DNA from 3 places in the Clostridium algidicarnis genome. Region 1 is predicted to be linked to each of the others. Evidence: riboswitches for the same ligand, from Rfam matches in the RefSeq annotation. Region 1 holds a riboswitch; each other region holds the start of a gene.
The links. Region 1 has a riboswitch for cobalamin ahead of BV55_RS0111590 (energy-coupling factor ABC transporter permease). Riboswitches for the same ligand answer to the same signal wherever they lie in the genome.
Positions count from the first base shown of each region.

Region 2: another riboswitch for cobalamin. It lies ahead of BV55_RS0109260 (NEAT domain-containing protein); the one in region 1 lies ahead of BV55_RS0111590 (energy-coupling factor ABC transporter permease).
Region 3: another riboswitch for cobalamin. It lies ahead of BV55_RS0108330 (Ig-like domain-containing protein); the one in region 1 lies ahead of BV55_RS0111590 (energy-coupling factor ABC transporter permease).

Region 1 covers NZ_JNLN01000001.1:2,430,904-2,438,368, forward strand. The annotation lists gene cbiT (precorrin-6Y C5,15-methyltransferase (decarboxylating) subunit CbiT) at 1-420, shown strand, start outside; gene BV55_RS0111560 (cobalt-factor II C(20)-methyltransferase) at 452-1,117, shown strand; gene cobM (precorrin-4 C(11)-methyltransferase) at 1,137-1,889, shown strand; gene cbiG (cobalt-precorrin 5A hydrolase) at 1,889-2,872, shown strand; gene BV55_RS0111575 (cobalt-precorrin-6A reductase) at 2,877-3,641, shown strand; gene BV55_RS0111580 (GHMP family kinase ATP-binding protein) at 3,650-4,501, shown strand; gene cobJ (precorrin-3B C(17)-methyltransferase) at 4,504-5,232, shown strand; cobalamin riboswitch at 5,260-5,440, shown strand; gene BV55_RS0111590 (energy-coupling factor ABC transporter permease) at 5,552-6,274, shown strand; gene BV55_RS0111595 (energy-coupling factor ABC transporter substrate-binding protein) at 6,276-6,548, shown strand; gene BV55_RS0111600 (CbiQ family ECF transporter T component) at 6,533-7,228, shown strand; gene ymfI (elongation factor P 5-aminopentanone reductase) at 7,440-7,465, shown strand, end outside.
Region 2 covers NZ_JNLN01000001.1:1,942,694-1,950,158, forward strand. The annotation lists gene smpB (SsrA-binding protein SmpB) at 1-186, shown strand, start outside; gene BV55_RS0109235 (VanZ family protein) at 488-1,003, shown strand; RNA gene ssrA (transfer-messenger RNA) at 1,469-1,801, shown strand; gene BV55_RS0109245 (LAGLIDADG family homing endonuclease) at 2,145-2,465, opposite strand; gene BV55_RS0109255 (ABC-F family ATP-binding cassette domain-containing protein) at 2,651-4,396, opposite strand; cobalamin riboswitch at 5,056-5,239, shown strand; gene BV55_RS0109260 (NEAT domain-containing protein) at 5,447-6,118, shown strand; gene srtB (class B sortase) at 6,204-6,962, shown strand; gene BV55_RS0109270 (ABC transporter substrate-binding protein) at 7,048-7,465, shown strand, end outside.
Region 3 covers NZ_JNLN01000001.1:1,707,365-1,714,829, forward strand. The annotation lists gene hypD (trans-4-hydroxy-L-proline dehydratase) at 1-659, shown strand, start outside; gene proC (pyrroline-5-carboxylate reductase) at 693-1,505, shown strand; cobalamin riboswitch at 1,740-1,926, shown strand; gene BV55_RS0108330 (Ig-like domain-containing protein) at 2,249-7,177, shown strand; gene BV55_RS0108335 (methyl-accepting chemotaxis protein) at 7,267-7,465, opposite strand, start outside.

The DNA of each region.
Region 1 (7,465 bases):
ACCATTCAAGCAGCTAAAATGTGCCCAAAAGGACAAGTTATAGGTATAGAGAAAGATCCAGTAGCTTTAGAGGTTATATATAAGAATATAGATAAATTTAAAGCTTCAAATATAAAAATTGTAGAAGGTGAAGCTCTTAAGGCTTTTAATGATATAAAAGGAGAGTTTGATAGAATATTTATAGGTGGTAGTGGCGGAAACATTGAAGAGATTATAATAAATTATTCAGCATTACTTAAAGAAGATGGTAAGATGGTTTTAAACTTTATAACTATAGATAATTTATACAAATCAATGAGTACCTTAAGATCTTTAGGGTTTAAGGTGGAGTGTAGTCAAATATCTGTAAGTAAGACTAAGGGAAAAGCTTCTATGTTATTTGCAAATAACCCTATTTTCATATTAGAGGCTACAAGATAAAGTGTAATTAAGATTTTTAGGAGGAAAGAGTATGGCTAAATTGTATGGGGTTGGAGTAGGACCTGGAGATAAAGAGCTACTTACTATAAAAGCTATGAATATTATTAAAAATGCAAAAGTTATTGTAGTTCCAAGTGCCATGTCTAGTGGTAAAAGCATAGCTCATGAAGTTGCTGAAGATTACATAAATGAAGATGCAGAAGTTTTGGTAAAACATTTTCCTATGGGATCAAAGGATCAAGAAGAAAAGATTTATGAGGCCTTTAAATCTATTGAAGAAAAGCTTATAGAAGGTAAGGACGTAGTTTTTTTAACTATAGGGGACCCTTTTGTATATAGCACTTATATATATTTATTAAAGTATGTAGAAGAAAAGGGGTATGAAACTGAGACTGTACCTGGAATAACATCTTTTTGTGCTTGTGCAAGCATTGCAAAACAGCCTTTGGTAATTGGTGATGAGCCACTTTTAATATTACCGGCCAATAGATTAGACGCTATAAAAGATGAAAAGTATATAGTTATAATGAAGGTTTATAAGATAGAAGAAGAAGTTATAAACCTTTTAGAAGAAAAAGGTTATGATTATGTATACATAAAAAGAGCTGGAAGAGAAGGGCAAACTGTTCTTAAAGATAAGGCTGAGATATTAAAACAAAAAGAATATATGTCATTAATAATTGCAAACAAAATATAATTTAAAAGGAGAAAATAATATGGTTTATTTTATTGGCGCAGGCCCTGGAGATGTGGATCTTATAACTGTAAAGGGAAGAGAAATACTTTCAAAAGCAGATGTGGTAATATATGCAGGATCTCTTGTGAATTCCGAGCATTTAAAGTTTTGCAAGGAAGGTTCGAAGATATATAACTCAGCTTCTATGACCTTACCTGAGGTTATTGAAGTTATTAGAGAGTTTCATGGAGAGGATAAAACAATCGTAAGGCTTCATACAGGGGACCCAGCTATATATGGAGCTATAAAAGAGCAGATGGATGAGCTTGAAAAGTATGATATTGAGTATAAAGTTATACCAGGAGTAAGCTCTTTTTCAGCGGCAGCCGCAGCTATAAAAAAAGAATTTACATTACCATCTGTAAGTCAAACCGTTATATTAACAAGGGTTGAGGGAAGGACTCCAGTTCCAGCTAACCAAGACTTAGAAATACTTGCAAGGACTAATGCTTCTATGGCAATATTCCTTTCTATATCTATGATAGATAAGGTAGTAGCTAAACTTAAGAAAGGTTATGGCAGGGGAGATGTGCCTATTGCAGTAGTGGAAAGAGCTACATGGGAAGATGAAAGAATTTTGCTTGGAACGTTAGACAATATATCAGAAAAGGTTAAAGAAGCTAATATAGTTAAATGTGCACAAATTTTAGTTGGTGATTTTATAGATTGTGATTATGAAAAGAGTCTTCTTTATGATGAGAGTTTTTCTCATATGTATAGAAAGGGAAAATAATGAAACTTGCTATAATAACTTTTACATCTAAGGGAAAAGCTATTGTAAATAAGTTGAAAGATCATATATCATTAGATCATTATTATAAAAAGGGTGAAGAAGATTTTGATGTTTATAAATTAACTAAAACATTGATGCAAGATTATGAAGGTATAGTATTTATAGGTGCTATAGGTATTGCAGTAAGGGCAATAGCACCTAATATTACAACTAAGGATAAGGATCCAGCGGTGGTAGTAGTAGATAATGCAGGTAAATATGTAATAAGTATTTTAAGTGGACACTTAGGTGGAGCTAATGATCTTTGTATAACACTTGCAGAAATATTAAAAGCAGAACCTATAATAACTACAGCAACTGATAACTTAGGAAAAGTAGCTCCTGACACCATTGCTAAAAATAACAACTTAGTTATTGAAGATTTAGACAAAGCTAAGGTTATATCCTCCTTACTAGTAGAGGATAAGAAGGTATACTTTAAAGATGAAAGATCTTTTATAGATATGCCTAAAGGATACACAAAAGATTTATTACAAAGCCTAGGGTCTGTTATTATAACTAATAAAAATAAAGTGGAATCATATAATAAGCCTTGTTTAAAGCTTATAAGACGGGATATAGTTTTAGGAATTGGCTGTAAAAAGGATTATGATCCTAAAGAGATGATAGATAAAGTTTTAGAAAAATTAGAGCATTATAATATTGATAAAAGAGCAGTAAGATATATATCTACAGTGGAAGTGAAAAAGAATGAACTTGCAATAAATCATTTAGGTAAAGAGCTCAAATGTGATATTAAAATATTTACCTTAGAGGAAATAAAAAAGGTTCATCGTAAATATCCTGGTAGTGATTTTGTAGAAAAAACAATTGGAGTTAGATCTGTAGCGGAACCTGTGGTAGAGCTTACAGGAGCTACAGCCTTTACAAAAAGATTATCCTTAGAGGGTATGACCTTATGCATAGGAGAATTGGAGGGATAGTGTAATGATAGGATTAATTTTAGGCACTTCTGAAGGAAAGAAATTATTATCTTTAATAAATAAGTATACGGAAGATATATTTGTGTCTACGGCTACTGAATATGGTGGCGAATTATTAAAGGAATATAAGTATAAACATATAAACACTAAACCTTTAGATAAAGATAAGCTTGAAGCTATGATGATAAAATATAATATAAAAATATTAATAGATGCTTCACATCCTTATGCTGAGGTAGTTACGAAAAATGCTATGGAAGTTTGTGAAAAGCAAAATATAACTTATATAAGGTATGAGAGAAAATCTACAATAGATAAATATAAAGATTATCATAAGCTTATATTAGTAGAGGACTATCAAATATTAGAAGAAGAACTAAAGTATTTAAAGGGAAACATATTAAATACAACGGGAAGTAGAAATGTAAATAAGTTTACCTCAATGAATATAGAAAATAGGATAATTCATAGAGTGTTACCTACTATAGAATCTATAGATATTTGTTTAAAGTCAGGAGCTACTGTAGAGAATATAATCGCTATAAAAGGACCCTTAGATAAAGCTTTAAATAAAGCTTTTATAGAGGCCTTTGACGCTAAAATTATAGTTATGAAGGATAGTGGAGTTCAAGGTGGAACTATAGAAAAGATAGAAGCTGCAATAGAACTAGATTTATGGGTTGTTGTTATAGGGCGTAAAGACAAACCCACTGGTATTTGTTTTAATGATGAGACTAAGCTTTCAGAGTACCTAAGCTCTATTCTATAGGAGTATTTATGAATTATGTAAGCAAATATCCTGGTAGCCTTGGGGAAATATTCCAAGGAAAGATGAAAGATAGAGATTTGCTCTTATCCTTTCCTTGTGATATTTATACTGAGGTTACCTTAAAAGAAGAAAAAAGAAAAGATTTAGATAATAATAATAATAAATGCTATGAATTTTTAAAAGCTGCCCTTAAAATTTGGGGATATGAAAGGTTTTATGAAGACTTTATAATAGACATTAAATCAGATATACCAAGAGGAAAAGGATTTGCTAGTAGCACTGCAGATATATGTGCCTTATATAATTCTTTATTAAAGTGTTTTAACAAAAGCTTTTCGGAGGAAGAACTTATAAAGTTAGCTGTATCTATAGAGCCTACAGATAGTATAATATTTGAAAAGGCTACATTATTTCAATATAAAGATGGCAAATTTTCTTTAGAACTTGGGAATTATATGGAGTTTTATGTTATGGTATATGAAGGGAAAAGATTAATAAATACCATAGATTTTAATAAAACATCAATAGGTGATTTAGCTAAATTAGATTATTTAGAAAAAGACCTAATGGAAGCCTTTAATAAGAAAAGTATTAGAAAGTTAGCAAAAGTAAGTACAGATAGTATTGTTTTAAATGAAGGAAGACTTCATTACTCCATTTTAAATGATGTTATTAAAATATGTGAAGACACTAAAGGACTTGGGATAATAGGGGGTCATAGTGGAGATATTTTAGGCATAATATATGAAGATGAAGAAGGTCTTAAAAAAGGTTTAGACTTAAATATAAAGATTAAAGATTATAGATGTTATGGAATAAAGACGTTAGATTCTATTGATAGATATAGAAAGAAGGGATAAGTATGAAAAAGTTATATGTAATTGGAATGGGCCCAGGGGGAATTGAACATATGTCAATAAAGGCACGAAAATCCTTAGAGGAAAGTGAAGTTATTGTAGGTTATGTAAAATACATAGATATGATTAAGTCCTTAATTGAAGGTAAAGAAGTTTATGCAACAGGAATGAAGGGCGAAGAGGAAAGATGTAAGCAAGCTTTAAGTATGGCAGAAAGTAAGACTGTGTCTATAGTTAGTACTGGAGATGCCGGAATATATGGTATGGCTGGACTTATACTAGAGTTATGTAAAGAAGAAGATATGGATAGTGTAGAGGTTGTACCAGGTATAACAGCGGCTTCAGCTGCTGCATCTATGGTAGGCGCACCTTTAATGCATGATAATTGCAATATTAGTTTAAGTGATCTTATGACACCATATTCACTAATTAAAAAAAGAGTAGAACTTGCTGCAAATGCAGACTTTGTAATTTCATTATATAATCCTAAAAGTAAGGGGAGACCAAATTATCTAAGAGAATGTATAGATATAATAAAGACTTTTAGAAAAGGAAGTACACCTGTAGCTATTGTGAAAAATGCTCTTAGAGATGGTGAAGAAAAGGAGATATTTACCTTAGATACTTTCGAAGATACTAATGTAGATATGTTTACTATTGTAATTATAGGAAATAGTGAAAGTTATATAAAGGGAGATAAGTTTCTTACACCTAGAGGATATCTGAGTAGATAGGTAGAATAGTTTATAGGATATAATTAAAAATTTAATAAAAGTTTAGGTGCCTTTTTTAGTAAAGGTGAAAAGGGAATGTGGTAAAAGCCACAGCAGCCCCCGCTACTGTATTTGAGTACAAACCTTACATGCCACTTCTTTAAATGAGGGAAGGGTAAGGGGAGGATGATTCATAAGCCAGGAGACCTGCCTAAACAAATAAACAAACTTTCGGAGGGAAGGTATTAGAAAAATCAAAGTAATTAATGATTTTGTATACTAATGACGCCCTTAGGGCGTCATTTTTTGTATAAATATAAATTTAATAGGAGGAAAAGAAATGAAGAAAAAGAGTGTTTTTATCTTATCGTTACTAATGTTTTTGGGAGGTACCTATATGGCAAATGCAATGCATATTGTAGAAGGATTTTTAAGTCCTTTATGGTGTGTGGTTTACTTTGCATTAAGTGCACCATTTTTCATACTAGGGCTCAGGGATATAAAAAGTAAAACAAAAGATAACAAAGATTTAAAGATGTTATTAGCCTTAGTTGCAGCCTATGCATTTGTACTGTCAGCAATGAAGCTACCGTCAGTTAGTGGTAGTAGTTCTCATCCTACAGGTACAGGACTTGGAGCTATCTTATTTGGACCTTATGTTATGAGTGTTGTTGGAAGTATAGTATTACTGTTCCAAGCAATATTTTTAGCACATGGTGGTATTACAACTTTAGGTGCTAACGTATTTTCTATGGGTATTGTAGGACCTATAATATCTTATGTTATTTATAGAGCACTAAAAAATAAGAATAAAAGATTAGCTGTGTTTTTAGCAGCAGCCTTAGGAGATTTAGTCACATATATAGTTACCTCATTACAACTAGGACTAGCATTCCCAGCCACAGATGGCGGAGTTTTAGCCTCTTTTATAAAGTTTATAGGAATATTTGCTATAACACAAATTCCACTTGCTGTAATAGAAGGAATTTTAACTGTTGGTATATTTGAATTCATTGAAAAGCATTCTAAAGAAGAATTAATATCATTAGGCGGGGTGAAATAATATGAAAAAGAAAATGATAACTATGATAGTTTTATGCTTCATCATAATAGTAGGAGCACTTGTAATTGGAAGAAATGGTGAATTTGAAGGGGCTGATTCTATGGCTGAAGAGGCTATAATGGAAATAGATGCTTCTTATGAACCATGGTTTAGCCATATATGGGAGCCACCATCAGGGGAAATAGAAAGCTTCTTATTTGCATTACAAGCAGCTGCAGGTGCTGGATTCATAGGTTACTATATTGGTAGAAAAACTGTATGCTCAAAGAAGTAATACTTCTTTCTAAAGTCAATGATAAATCAATAGTAAATCCTTTAGAAAAGATATTTATATCATTAGGTGCTATTATAATTTTAGGATTTAGCAAAAGCTATTTACCAATAATAATAAACATAATATTTTTTGGATTTATGCATTTTAAAAATAAGCATTATTTTAATATAGTAATGAAATTTTCATTAGGTACAGCAGCATTTGCTTTAATTTCGTCCATAACCTTTTTCTTTGATTATGGGGCTAAAGCTACCTTTTTAATAATAGCTAAGTCTTTTTCTGGTGGGCTTTGTGTAGGTTATTTATCACTTACCACCCCTATGGATGATATTTTGAATCTGCTTCATAAATCTAAATACTTACAGGACTTTTGTGATATAGCAAAAAGTATGGAAAGATTTATATTACTTTTAGAAGAGGAACTTATTATAATGACTAGTTCAGTTAAAAGTAGAAATGGATTTGATACCTTTAATCTTAAAATTAAAAATAGCGCTAAAATAGCTGGATTACTTTTTGTAAACACACTTAGAAGGTGGAATAATATAAAGGATGCTATAAATAGCAGATGTTATAATGGAACTTTAAATTATACCGCAAATTACAATAAGATTAATGTTAAGCATATGTTATTTATAGGTATGTATTTACTTTTTGTAAGTGTAATTATGATTATTTAATATTAAAAGGCTTAAAAGATATAATATATTTTTTAAGCCTTTTAGTTTTTAAAAAAGGGTTTTGTATAATTATAACTATGTAAAAATATTTTTTTCTGCTATACTAAACAGAATATAGTGTAAATGTATTAAATATAATGAAGACTTTTAGTATTAATCTTAAATTAAGATTGATATTAAAAGTTATTATTCTGAGAGAAAAGGTGAATTAATGAATATACTTAAGGGCAAAATAGC
Region 2 (7,465 bases), 490 kb from region 1:
TTAGATGCTCTAGCATCTCAAGATGGATATACACTAGTCCCCCTATCCTTATATTTAAAAAATGGAAGAGTTAAAATGCATCTAGGAGTAGGTAAGGGTAAAAAGAACTATGATAAGAGAGACTCAATGCTTGAAAGAGATCATAAAAGAGATATAGATAGAGAAATGAAAGAAAAGTATAAATAAGAGAAGTTTAGAAGGTGCTAAAGGTATATTTTAGCACCTATTTAATTAAGAATGAAGTTTTAGATAATGAGGAGAAAGAAAAATATATATGTGTGTCAATGAATTATGTACAAGCTATAAATAAAAAACGGGAGATAAAATTATGAGAAAAATAATGACAATAGTAATTCTAAGTTTGGCTTTGTTATTAGGATGTTCAGTAACGGCATCTGCTTATTTTATGTGATTAAGTGTATAAATCCTAGACTGTATAATTAAATTTAGATAGAAATGTTGAAATATTTTAACAGAGGTGGATGTGTTGAATAAAAGACTTAATTTTAAAGGTTTCAAATTATTAATGTGGTTAATATTTTTGATATATTTAGCAATTTTAGTTGAAGTAGTTATCTTAAAAAACGGTACTGCTATTACTATTGCAAGATCAAGAGCTGCATTAGGGTTAGAAATGCCATTGAGTAAGAGAATAGCTTATTCAAATTTTATTCCATTTAAAACAATTTTATTATACACAAGTGGTCAAGGGTATAATATTATACAAAATATATTTGGAAATATTTTGGTGTTTATTCCTTTGGGATTTTTATTACCTATATTGTTTAATAATTGTAAAAGATTAAACAATACTATTTTTATTTCAATTTTAGTAAGTGCATCTATTGAAACAATTCAATTACTATTTAATTTAGGAAGTTGTGATATAGATGATTTAATATTAAATACATTAGGTTCTATTATAGGATTTGTCATATATAATAATATTAATTTTAGTATAGCCAATAAGCTTAAATTAGAAATTAAAACTAAGAATAAATAATTATCAGCATGTGAGTTTGAAGATGTTTATAATATAATGAAAGAGCAGCTTACGCTTACTTTTATCTAAAGAAGATTCTATTTGGAAGGTATTTGAGATTTATGGCTATATGTGATGTGTGCTATTAATAAAGAATGAAAATTATTATATGAGATAGTTATGTTTTAAAATAGAGGTAATGTAAAATTTAATAATTAGGTAGCGTGGGATTTTAATGTATTACTAATCTTACTGTCTTTTTGTGAAAAAATAGCAAATGATTATAAAAGTAACATTATATATACACATAACCTATTGATAAATAACATTAACTGATGTATCATTGTATACATCGGATATATAGAATAACCATTGACTATAGTATATAGCTTTGATATAATGTAATTCTATATTGATGTAAAATTAAAATTGAATAGTTTACTTAAAGCACTCTTAACCGAGTATCATGTTATGACATGGGGGCGTAATGGCTTCGACGGGGGTGGGAGCAGCTTTAGAAGCGAGTGGAGGGACCTTCTGGGCCCGCCTTAAAAAACTAGAAGAAAATGTAAACGCAGAAGATAATTTTGCATTAGCAGCTTAATATAGCTGTTCGTTCTACCTGGGAGTCCTACGGCCTAGGATAGGGCGCCGATTAGTAGGGACCCGAGCCTAAGAAAGCTTTGACTTAGGAACGGAAATTATGAAGCTACTGAAGTAAAGAGCCTGTCTATTGGCGCTTTGCAGAGGGAATTTTAAATAATAGACTGCACTCGGAGATGCTAAAGCCTATCTACTTTCGGACAGGGGTTCGATTCATAAATAGGGTCGCCTTTTAGAGTGATCTAGAAGTGAAAACTTGGCTTTATCGGTGAACCCGTAACACTTTAAGGTGACGGCAATGCCGAGAGGTATGTGAAGAAATTCAACAGCCTCGTATCGACTTATAGGCTTCTAAACTAATTCTTAAGAGTTAGCATGAGGTACTAGGATGGAAGCTTAGCATAACTAAATTATGGCTTTCATAATACGCCAGGAGACTTAATAGTATTAAGTTTAACACATAGTCAGTGCCAGTTCAGAAATGCTGGAAGAGCATGTCCCCTCGCCTCCACCAATAAATCCACGATAGAAATATCGTGGATTTTTACTTATTCCAATTTTAGACCCATGAATTCCTTGTAAAAGTTTTCTTTTTACTTTTAATAACTAAATATGGTTCAATCTCAACTAGAAGATTGATAGCATCATTATACTTTATTGTATAGGTGAATGAATCTGCATGCTTTTCTATATTATAATTTTTCTTTGCCTTTATTGTTCCAATCTTAGTTACGTCTTTTATCCATTGTAATAATTCTATAGTAGTTGAACTTATGCTTATGCATGGAGAGGGGAATTGATTATGATGAAACTTTAAAAGCATAATACTACCTTCACCATCTATAATTCCAGCTATATAAGCTTTTTCTTCAGAAGTCATATTATCACCTCTATTAGTTTGATTTTAGTATTTGTAAAGGTATATAAACTTATACATAAGAGGAAAACAGTGTGGAAAAAAATAATTAAATTTTTAGTAAATCTAATTTCTAATTTATTGGATAATGCATTTAAATATTGCCACCGAGGTGTTAGAGGGGCAGGTGGTGAGCCCCTTGCTAATCACTAAATTTGAAGTAACTTAATCAGACCTTCTAACTCTTCAGACAATTCTTTTGCAAGGATAAAATCATTATATTTTAAAGCTAATTGTATTTTTGTTTCAACTATTTTTTTGTTTTGTTCAATTTCTAAATAGTCCCTGCCAAAATGATTAGCATAAATCATCCTTTTAAATTTTTTCATCTTTACTTTTCTAATTGTCTTATCTTCAATGATTAAAACATAATCCATACAGTTTACTATAGTATAGAAATCATGTGAAATCATTATAATAGCACCTTTATAATTTTGTATAGCTTTTTCAAGTGCTATTTGTGAATATGTATCTAAATGGCATGTTGGTTCATCAAGAAGCAACATGTTTGATTTACTTTCAGAAATTTTAGCTAATTGAAGTAGATTTTTTTCTCCACCAGATAATGTGCCTATTTTTTGATTAATTCTTTTTTCTTCAAAACCATAGTATGAAATATGCGATAAAATATCTTCACGAGTTTCGAAACCAACATCGAAAAACTCTTCAAGTATGGTATTAGAATTATTTAGCGTTTTGCTTTGTAGTTGAGATAAATATGCTATTTCAACATTTCCATTTAGCTCAATAGAATCATTATTGTTTTTTAAGATTTCTCCTAGTAAAGTAGTTTTCCCTGTACCATTTAATCCTACAATGGCTACTTTATCAGTAGATTTAATCTCAAAGTTAACATTTTCTAGAAGCATGTCATCAAAGGCAACACTGTAATCAGTAACTTTTAAAACCGTGGCTTCATCCATTACATTATAGGCAGCTAAACTTATATAAGGTTCTTTAATTTCTACAAAGGGGGCTTTTATTCTACGTTTTTCTAATCTTTCTTGAACTTTAACTCTAGCATTTAGAGCTCTTCCTTTTGCAGGTTCAGCATGATCAGTTGCGAGAAATCTTAGTTTATCTATTAGTTTTTCGTTTCTATCAATTTCTTCATTATCAACAGCGGCTAGTTCTTGTAACTCAATTTTAGTTTGAAGTAATGAGAAGTTATAATCAATATAGCTTCCATCAAACTCTTGTATTTCCATGTTTTCAAGGTGGATAATTTTGTTGAAACAATGATTAAGTAGATATCTGTTGTGAGTAATAATTAACATTGTTCCTTTATGTGAATTAATTAGATTTTTAAGAGAATTAAGGTTTTCAAAGTCTAAAAACACATCTGGTTCATCCATAATCATTAAGTCAGGACTATTTAGCATTGCCTTAATTACTTGAATAAGCTTAATTTCACCACCACTAAGGGAAGATATCATTATATCTTTATACTTCATTAAGTTTGTAAGATTTAGTTTCTTATTAATAACTTTTTCAAAATCATCACCATTAATTGCGTCAAATGCGTCTAAAGTTTGTTGATACTTTTCTAGTAAAGTATCAACATTGGTGGATGTTTCCATCTCACTGCAAATAGATGTCATTTCATTTTGTAGTTTAATAAATTCTTCTCCGATATATTCGAAAACTGTAATTTCTTTTGTTTCGCCCTGTTCTGAGAATTGACTTACATACCCAATTCTACAATTAGGGGATTTCTCTAAGGAACCATCAAACATATATTTTTCTGGATCAATAAGGATATCTATTAGTGTACTTTTTCCACTGCCATTTGTTCCTATGAAAGCACAATGCTGTCCATCTTCTAATGTAAATGAAATATTATTATATAGATCCTTTTTCGGAAATGAGTAGGATAAGTTATCAACTTTTATCATATTAGTACCTCTCTTTATCATTAAAAAAGAGCCTACAAAAATAAGCTCTTTAATATATTATTATATCAATTGAAATTTCATACTTTATTTTTATATAGTAAAGACATTTTACTAAGTTTAACATTGATAGCATAACACTTTTTGCTACTGAGTTCAATCACTTCATATAAGCAACAAAAACTGTCGCGGTTAACAAGTGAGTTCATCAAAGCATGTCCCCACAAGGAATCCAGGGTAGAATAAAATGGAAAACTGCGCTTAAGCAGAAATATTAGCAATCCCAAATAGCAAGAGGGTAACTTCGTCCCAATCTAACACCTCGAGGTCCAGAAAATTACCAGGTAAAAGCATTTCATTAAAATAAAGTTTAATGGAGTGCTTTTTTAGTTGATTTCCATAATAAAACCACAAAAAATATATTAATCGCACTTAAATAACAAATGAAATTAGTAAGATCGCTAGGTGCACAATTTAGCAATATTCAAACCTTTTAGCGTTAATCAAGCATTGATAAATTGTATTAAAATTAGAGTTTTAGACAACAAATCCACGATAGAAATATCGTGGATTTTTGTTATTCCAATTTTAGAGTAAGAATACAAATGAAATAAAAAGTGCTTGTATTAGAATATTATACATGATATAGTTAATTTGTAAAAATAAAATATTATGGAATAGGTTCAATAAATATAAGTATTTATTGATTAAAAGGGAAGAAGGGTTAAATCCTTCGCGGTCCCGCCACTGTGAATAGAGGAGTTTTGCAAGAATAAATTATGATTTTATACTTTGCATATACGATGATACTTAAGCCAGAAAATCTGCCTATTTTTATACACCGATAAGCTCTACGAATGATAGATGGTGTTTGAAAACGTATTCATTGCGTGGTTTAAACGATAAAATCCTTCTGGCTTAATGCAGAAGGATTTTTGTTTTGGAAAAGTTCAAAGATAAAGGAATTTATGTATATGTTTTAAGATTTCAGTCATAGTAGGTTTGGTGTGAAATTTTTATTTTTTAAAATAAAAATAGATTGGGGAGTATATTATGAAAACACATTCAAAAAGATTAGCATTAAGTATTTTAACATCCATTATGACTCTTATGTTGGTTACAGGGGTAAAAGCTTTTGCGGCAGAGACTCTTAGTGATGGGGAGTATACAATTAATGTACAAGCTTTAAATTCTAGCACAGGAGAATTATCTTCACAGGCTAGTAATGCAATAATAAATCCTGTCAAATTAGAGGTTAATAATAGTAAAATGTATGTGATTTTAGAGATGAAAGATACGATGAGCGACTTAACTGTTAAAAATTCAGCAGGAACATTTGATAGTGCTAGTAAAATCTCACAAAACGGTGATACCAAGACTGTAACTTACAAATTTCTTGTTGATAGTATAGATGAGCCAGTACAAGTAGAAAGTAATGTTGCAGCAATGGGAAGAAAAACTAATTTTAAAATAAGCTTTGATAAAAACACTATAAAAGCTATTACAACTCAAGCAAAGTCCAGTGAAGCAAAAGGAGCAAATGTAAATGGAAGTAATAATAAAAATGATACTATAACAACAAAAAACAATGGCAATGTTTCAAATCCTAAAACTGGAGATAATAGTTTTTTAAATTTATCAATAGTTATATTTATAGCTTCAATTATGTCAATATCTATGTATGGATCATGCAAAATTAAAAATAGAAAAGTTATGGGTAAATAATAAGTTGAAAAAAGGGAGGTTTTAATAGCCTCTCTTTTATAAAAATACAAAGTAAAAATGTAATGTACCTAATTGGTGAGGAAGAATGAGTATGAAAAAAAGGCTGGTTATAATTTGGACTATAGTTTTTATATATGCCACATATATATTAATTAATTGTAAGTTAGAGAGTAATAAAAACACTATAAAATTTGATAAAGTAAAGGTCATAGGTACAGAAAATCTAAATAATAAAGATGCAGTTGTATGTGAAAGAACATTAAATGATTTACAAACCAAAGAGGAAGATGTCATTTCTGAAAAATATAGCCCTCTTTTAGAATTGAATGAAGAAACTATAGGATGGATTAAAATACATAATACAACAATAGATTATCCTGTATTTAAAGGGAAAGACAATGAATTTTATTTAGATCATGATCCATACCAGGAAAAAAGTAAATATGGAAGTATATTTATGGATTTTAGGAATAAAGGTGCAAGTGATGATATTAATATAATACTTTATGGGCACAACATGAATGATGGTTCAATGTTTGCAGATCTTGTAAAATATAAAGATAGTAAGTTCTTGTATGATAATGAAATTATTGAATTTAATAATCTTTATAAAGATATAAAGTGGCAAATTTTTTCAGTATATATTACGGATACGAATTTTAATTATATTAGAACCCATTTTAATAGCGAAGAAGACTATGAGGAGTTTTTAAATAGTATTAATGATAAATCTATGTTTAAGATGGGTGTTACCGTGTCTTCAAAGGATAATATTTTAACTCTTTCTACCTGTACCTATGAAGTTAGCGATGGTAGGCTAGTAATTCATGCTAAAAGGATTTAGGTTATAGCTATAATGATAACACTATATTATATGATTAATTATAAATATAGTGTTATTCATAACGGTTTAAGAAAGGATGAATTATATGAAAAAAATATCAAAAATGATAATAGTATCACTAATGGTTTTAAGCCTTACGGCTTGTAATAAAGATTCAGAATTAACTACAACGAATACATTAAATAACTTAAAGACTGATGATACTATACAAAAATCATTTTCAATAGAAGTTATAGGTAATGAGTATCCTTTAACCATAAAGGATTATTTGAAAAATGAAACTATACTAAATGAAAAACCAAAGAAAGTAGCAGTACTTTCTGGGACACCTCTTAATATTTGGTATGACTTAGGGGGAAAGTCCATATGCACTTCAGATATTTCTGAAAATCTTAAGATTATACCTGAATATAAAAATGAAATATTAGATCTTCCGAAGATAGGTGCGGTATATTCCATAAATATGGAGTCGGTTGTATCATTGAAACCAGACCTGATTATAG
Region 3 (7,465 bases), 720 kb from region 1:
AAAAGAATATAACTATGGATGAATTGGCTGAAACATTAAAGGATAATTTTGAGGGCCATGAAGATGTGTTAAAACTTTTAAAAGACAGAACTCCTAAGTACGGAAATGATGATGACTATGCAGATGACGTAATGAAGGAGATATTTGAAGCATTCTTTAAAGAAGTAGATGGTAGGAAAAATGGTAAGGGTGGAGTGTTTAAAATAAATATGCTCCCAACTACATGCCATGTTTATTTTGGATCGGTTATAGGAGCAACTTCAAATGGAAGAAAGGCTTATGTTCCACTTTCAGAAGGGATTTCACCAGAAAAAGGGGCAGACTTAAAAGGGCCTACAGCAGTTATTAAATCAGCAGCTAAGATGGATCATCTAAAAACAGGTGGAACTTTGTTAAATCAAAAGTTTACACCATCCGTTGTAGAGGGAGAAAAGGGTCTTAATAATATGGCAGATTTAGTAAGGTCATACTTTAAATTAGATGGACACCATATTCAATTTAATGTAGTGAACAAAGAAGTACTAATAGAGGCACAAAAAAGCCCTGATGAATACAAAAATCTTATAGTACGAGTTGCAGGATACAGTGACTATTTCAATAATCTTGATAAGGTATTACAAAATGAAATAATTGACAGAACTGAACAAACCTTTGCATAGTGTAGCTCTGTTAAAATATAAGGGGATGTAATTATGAAAAAGACAATAGGATTTATAGGATGTGGAAACATGGGACTTGCTATGGTGGGAGGAATTATTAAAAGTAATATAGTTTCTTCAGATAGCATAATAGTTGGAGATTTAAATGAGAAAAGTTTAAACGCAGCTAAAGAAAAGTATAATATTAATACAACTACTGATAATAATGAGGTTGCTAAAATTTCAGATATATTAATATTATCCGTAAAACCAAATTTATACAAGGTGATAATTAATCAAATAAAAGATGTAGTAAAAGAAGATGTAATAATTGTAACTATTGCAGCGGGAAAAGATATTAAGGGCACAGAAGAAACATTTGGGAGAAAGTTAAAGGTAATTAGAGTAATGCCTAATACTCCAGCACTTGTTGGAGAAGGTATGTCTGCAATATGTCCTAATGACATGGTAACTAAAGAAGAATTAGAGTATATGGTTACTATATTTGAAAGCTTTGGGAAAGCAGAAATAGTTGGTGAAAAATTAATGGATGTGGTAACCGCTGTAAGTGGATCAGCGCCAGCTTATGTGTATATGTTTATAGAGGCTATGGCGGATGCTGCAGTATTAGATGGCATGCCAAGGAACCAAGCTTATAAGTTCGCAGCTCAAGCAGTATACGGGTCTGCAAAAATGGTATTAGAAACAGGGATGCATCCAGGAGCTTTAAAAGATATGGTTTGTTCTCCAGGTGGCACAACCATAGAGGCTGTAGCAACTCTTGAAGAAAAGGGACTAAGAACAGCAGTTATTTCAGCTATGAGAAACTGTACTAAAAAGTCTATTGAGATGTCTAATTTAAAATAAGGTATGCATTTATGGAAATAATTAAGATGCTGTTAGAAGTTTAGAATCTTGTTTATATAACTTAAAAAAAACTCCTTTGGGAGTTTTTTTAAAGTCGTTAATATATTGTTAATATATAAAGAGTAAATAGAAGTTAGACCTTATAGCAAGGAGCTAGATTGCTTATATAAAAGTTAACAAGTTTTGAATAAACTATTAAATATATTAAAATAGATATAGAAAATTAAATAAGACTAAATCAACTACGAATTTATAAGATTATATAAGTTAAAAGGGAACCAGGTTAAAATCCTGGACGGTACGGCCACTGTATTTGGGGAGCTACTTCAATGTTATTATAAAGTCACTGGAATTTATTTTTCTGGGAAGGCGGAAGGATGCTATGAACCATAAGTCAGGACATCTAACTAGTTGAAAGTGTAGTAGGGGCCTTCCGATTAAAGGTTTAACACAAGATATTAAGATTTCTATATAAGTTTACTATTATACTATAAGTATATTTATATAGGGTTTGTATATATTAGTTAAACCTTAGCCTTTAAAGCTAAGGTTTTTTATTATTATAGAATAATTTTAATGCACCTATTCACAGTGAAAAGCTAAGTGATAGGTGCATTTTGCTTTTAACTAGGACCTTTTATATAAATAACATAAATTTAGGTAAATGAGTTTATCTAATAAGGAGGTATTAAAAACTGAAATTAAAAAATCGTTTTAATCTTAAACAAAGAAAGGGTGTTAGTATGAAAAGAAATAAATTCCAATCTTTAAGTATCGTTTTAATTTTTTCTATACTTTTAAATATCATATCATATGTTCCGGTTAAAGCTTTGGCAGAAGACAAGGAAGATTTAATAGAAGAAGCTATAGAAACAACAAAAGGTAATATAAAGTCACTTTCAAAGTATGAAGATAATGATACATTAGCCTTAAATTTATTAGGGGAAAATATAGATTCAAATAAAATAAATATTTATGAATATAAGAGTCTTAAAACTTATCCAAAGAATATTATAAATTTAGTTGCAGCAGGTAAGAATCCTGAAGATTATGAAGGCAAAAATTATGTAAAAGAAGTCTTAGATGGACAAACAGAAAGTGGACTTTTTGTAGTAAATAATGAGCAGGAAGATTCATATCCTGAAAATATGGCAAATGCCATTATTGCAATGGACATGACTAAGGCTGAATATAATAAAGTATCAGCAGTTAAGTTATTAATGAGCTTTGCAAAAGAATCTGAAGAAGGTAAGAGTTTTGATGACAATGTTGTAAAAACATCTCTTGCAATAATTGCTTTATCTTCACATAAAGATGTAGAAGGTGTTAATGCGTTAATTGAAGAGTTAAAGGAATATTTAAAAAGTGAACAGCTTTATGATGGTAGTTTTTCAATTAATTCTTTAGCAGATGATGATTCAGATTCAGAAGGAAATGCAGTAGCTACAGCTATGGTAATACATGCCCTTGTAGCACTTGGGGAAAATCCACTAGAGGATGAATGGGTTAAAGATGGTACAAATCTTTTAACAGCTCTATTATCTTTTAAAGAAGAAGACAAGTTTATATTCAATAGTACTTATAGAAAAGTTTCAGAAAATGAAGCCACATCTCTTTCAATACTAGCTTTAAAGAGTATGGAAACGGGCAAGTCAGCATATAAGACAGTAAAGCAAGAACAAAAAGAAGCGAATTCTATAGAGATAGTAGCAGCTAATACTTCTATTAAAGAAGGTAAAACTCTATCTTTAGAAACAAAGATTTTAGATAAAGATAAAGATATAGTACAAGGTAATGAAATTATATGGACTATAGATGATGAAAATATTGCATCCATAGACGAAAAAGGTATATTAAAAGCTAAAATTCACGGAACAACTAATGTTCATGCTTTGATAAAAGGGAATGAAGATATAAGTAGTGATATAAGTATAAGTGTGTATTCTCCTGTAGCAAAATCTATAGAAATATTAAATACTGAAGAATCTATAGAAATTGGAGATAGCATACCTTTAAAATCTATGGTAAAAGACCAGGATGGCGAAGATATTAAAAATGCAAATTTGATTTGGAGTGTGGATAATAAAAAGCTAGCTTCAATTGATAACGATGGATTTTTAAAAGCACGCAAAGAAGGTATTATAACAGTATTTGCACAACTAGATAATGATCAGAATATAAAGATAGCAAAAAGCTTTAATATTAAAAAGCCTAGTTCATTAGAAGACATAAGTGTGGAAGATAAGGCAAAAATAAAAAATGAAATCGAAAATTTAAAGAAGTTTTATGAAATGGAAACTGTAGAATCTATGGTTCCAATTGCCTTAAGTAAGGTTAATGTAGATCAAAAGATATTAGACAAGGTTTATATAAAAATAGGAGAATCTTCGTTGATATATGCTCAAAATATATTGGCATTGGTTGGTTCAGGGAAAGATCCTAAAGCTTATAAAGGGAAAGATTATATAAAATCGCTAGTTAAATCCCAAAGAAAAGAAGTTGGAAAGTTTCAAGGCCAATTCATAATGAATGAAGAATTAGATATTGATGCGCCTGCTATACTAGCATATTCTATAATAGCTTTAGAAACTGCAAAAGCTGATTATGATAAAGAACTTGCTATTAATGCATTAATAGATTTAATACTTAATAATAAAAATACAAGTAATACCTATAGCAATATAGAGTCTAATGGTATGGCCCTTATAGCATTAGCTTCTCACCCTGAAATTAAAGGGGTTGATAATGCTATAAGTACAATTATTACTACAATGAAAGCTTCGCAAAAACCTGACGGAACCTTTGAATCAGGTAATAAATCAAGGGCTTTAGCTATAGTAATTCAGGGCTTAGTTGCGAATAATATAAATCCTCTTTCTAAGGAATGGATTAAAGATAAAAGTATGCTAGATGCACTTTTGAAATTTAAGGCAGCACCAAGAGGTAATAATAAATATGGTGGCTTTGCAAAGTTTGAAGGTGGAGCATATGAAATGGTAGCTACGTCACATGTAATTGGGGCATTAGTTGACCTATATTATGGACAATCAATATTTGAAATAAAAAATGATTCTATGAGTGAAATAAAAGAACCAGCAGTTATATCAGTTGAAGGCGTAAAAGAAGGAAAGATATATACAGAAACTATAAATATAGATATATCAACAGATGAAGGAACCTGGAAGTCTACATTAAATGGAAAAGATTTCTTAGGTGGCGATATAAGTAAGGCAGGGAAATATACGCTGAAAGTTGTAGCAGAACTAGAAGGTGTTAAATCAGAAAAAGAAGTTAGCTTTATAGTAGACATGCCTCCTTATGAAAAGATAAGGGTAAGAGTTGAAGGTAACAAAGAGACTTTATTTAATAATATTGTAGAGTCAAGCATTTCCCAAAGTAATGTTCTTGAAGTCTTAATGAAGGCTGTAGGCAAAGAAAATGTTAATGGAACCGGAAATGGAGAAGGGTACATAGTAACTGGAATACTCGGAGAAAATCAAAGTGAGAATCTTGGGTGGAGTTATTATGTAAAAAGAGGCTTAGATATTAGACAACCTATGATAGGAGCAAGTGGTTTTACTAATATAAAAGATGCACAAGGAAAATTTAATTATGATGAGATAGTATTTTATATGACTCATTATGAATTTGACAAAGAGTTTAAACTATATACAGATATACCAGTAGTATCATTGAAGTCTTTAGATGAGAATCACGAGGTAACTGTGTTAAAGCAAAAAGATAAGACAGCTTTGAAAAACATTGATGTTAATATCGAAGGTATTGGAAACTTTAAAACTGATGATAATGGGAAGGTTAATTTTAAAGCACCAAATGCTATATATAATATAAGGATTGGTAAAAGAGATAAGCATATAGACGTTGTACCAAACACTTATGTAGTATCCCTTCCGGTAGAGGAACAAATTTTAGAGACAACCTATGATGAAAATAAAGTGGGTGAAGGTATTAAAGATCCAGTTGTAAAAGATATTACAATAGGTATGGATAAGGATGGAAACATTTCTTCGGATATATTTGAAAAGTCCCTAGGAAAGAGTAAAATTTTAAAATTCATAAATAAGGATATGACATGGGAATTTCAAACAAAAGACATAAAAAAGGAAAATATAAAGGCTATAAATATTGATTTAAATAAAGATAGCCAAAACAAAGAATCTATTTTAAAAGATTATAATGATGCTAAAATATTATCCTTTAAAGATAATGGAATATTACCAGCTAAAGCTAAGATAACAATGAAGTATGATAGTGTGAAGCCTGTTTATTTATATTATTATAATGACGATACTCATAATATAGAAAAGATTAGTGGACCACATACATCAAAGGATGGATATATAGTATTTGAAATAGAACATTGTAGTGATTATTTCTTATCTAGTATAGATTCAGATAAAAAGCTAGAAGTAAAACTGGAAGATATCCTAATGGAAATCACTAGATATTATGAAAAAAAAGACGTTTATAGTTTTAGAGAAGCATTAGGATTACGCAATATATCAAAGAATATAAATGTAAAAGATAAGATAGAAGTTTTTGAAGTGGACAATGTTAGTGATGCTATAAATAACATAATTTCTATTATTGCAGCAGGAGAAAATCCAAAAGATTACAAGGGTAAGAATTATGTTAAGATGCTTAAGGATTCACAAAATGAAAATGGCGCATTTGTAATTTCAAATGGTGATGAAGATTGGCCAACTTTGCAAGCATTTGCAATGATTGCACTAGATATGTCAAAGGCTGATTATGATAAAGAAAAGGCTGTGAATTATATAATATCTATGGCAAAAGACGGTCATTATTCGGATGTAGATACTACAACTATGGTTATGACAGCATTGGCAAACCATAAAGATATAAAAGGGGTAGAAAAAATAATAAATTCTTCTATAGAATATATAAGTAGCATGCAATTAGAAAGTGGCGGATTTGAATCTTATGGAAATGAAAATCCATATACATTATCTGCAGTGATACAAGCTCTTATAGCAAATGAAGAGGATATCTTCTCTAACAAGTGGATTAAAAGTGGTAATACACTTTTAGATGCACTTTTGACATTTAAAACTGGTGATCACTTTGAATTTAAGAGTGAGTGGGGAACAGAAAGTAAAATGAGTACTGAACAAGCAATACTTGCTTTAGGAGATATATATAACAAAAAATCTGTTTATAAATCTATAACTCTTTTAGGAAATGAAGCAGAAGCAGAAGAAGTAAAAGATGTGAAAGATGATCAAAAAGATAATAATACAGAAGTAAACAATGAATTAAAAGACGAGAAAAAGGATAATGTTACTGAAGTAAAAGAAGAGCAAAAAGATAGTGTTACTGAAGGGAATAATGAAGTAAAAGAAGAACAAAAAGATAATAATACAGAAGTAAACAATGAATTAAAAGAAGAAACAGATAACACACACGTGGAAGATGTAAATGCTAATATTAAAAAGACAGACAATGTTAATATAAAAGAAAATGCAATAAAGATTCTTCAAGATGGAAAATCTGAATCTAAGATTGATACAAAAGAACTTGTTAAGACAGGTAACATCATAGGATTTGAATCTTTGATAGTAATATCAATGATTATGATTATAGCTGGAATAATAATCATAAAAAAACAAAAGAAACAATCTGTAATTTAATGTAAGCACCTCTGGGGTGCTGGAAATAAAATACATACTGATAAAGTAACTTTATCAGTATGTATTTTTTATTTAGGTAAATATTTCATTTAGACTTTAAATCGATCTGTTTCAATGTTTAATTTTTCTGAAACTATATTAAGGTCTGATGCAAATTTTGATACAGTTTCAGAACTTGCGAGTATTTCTTCGGAGGAAGCTGAAATTTCTTCCGAAGAGGCGGAAGTTTCTTCTGCTACAGCGGTAATGGTGTCTATCTTTTCTAATATTATATCTTTTGATTTTAAT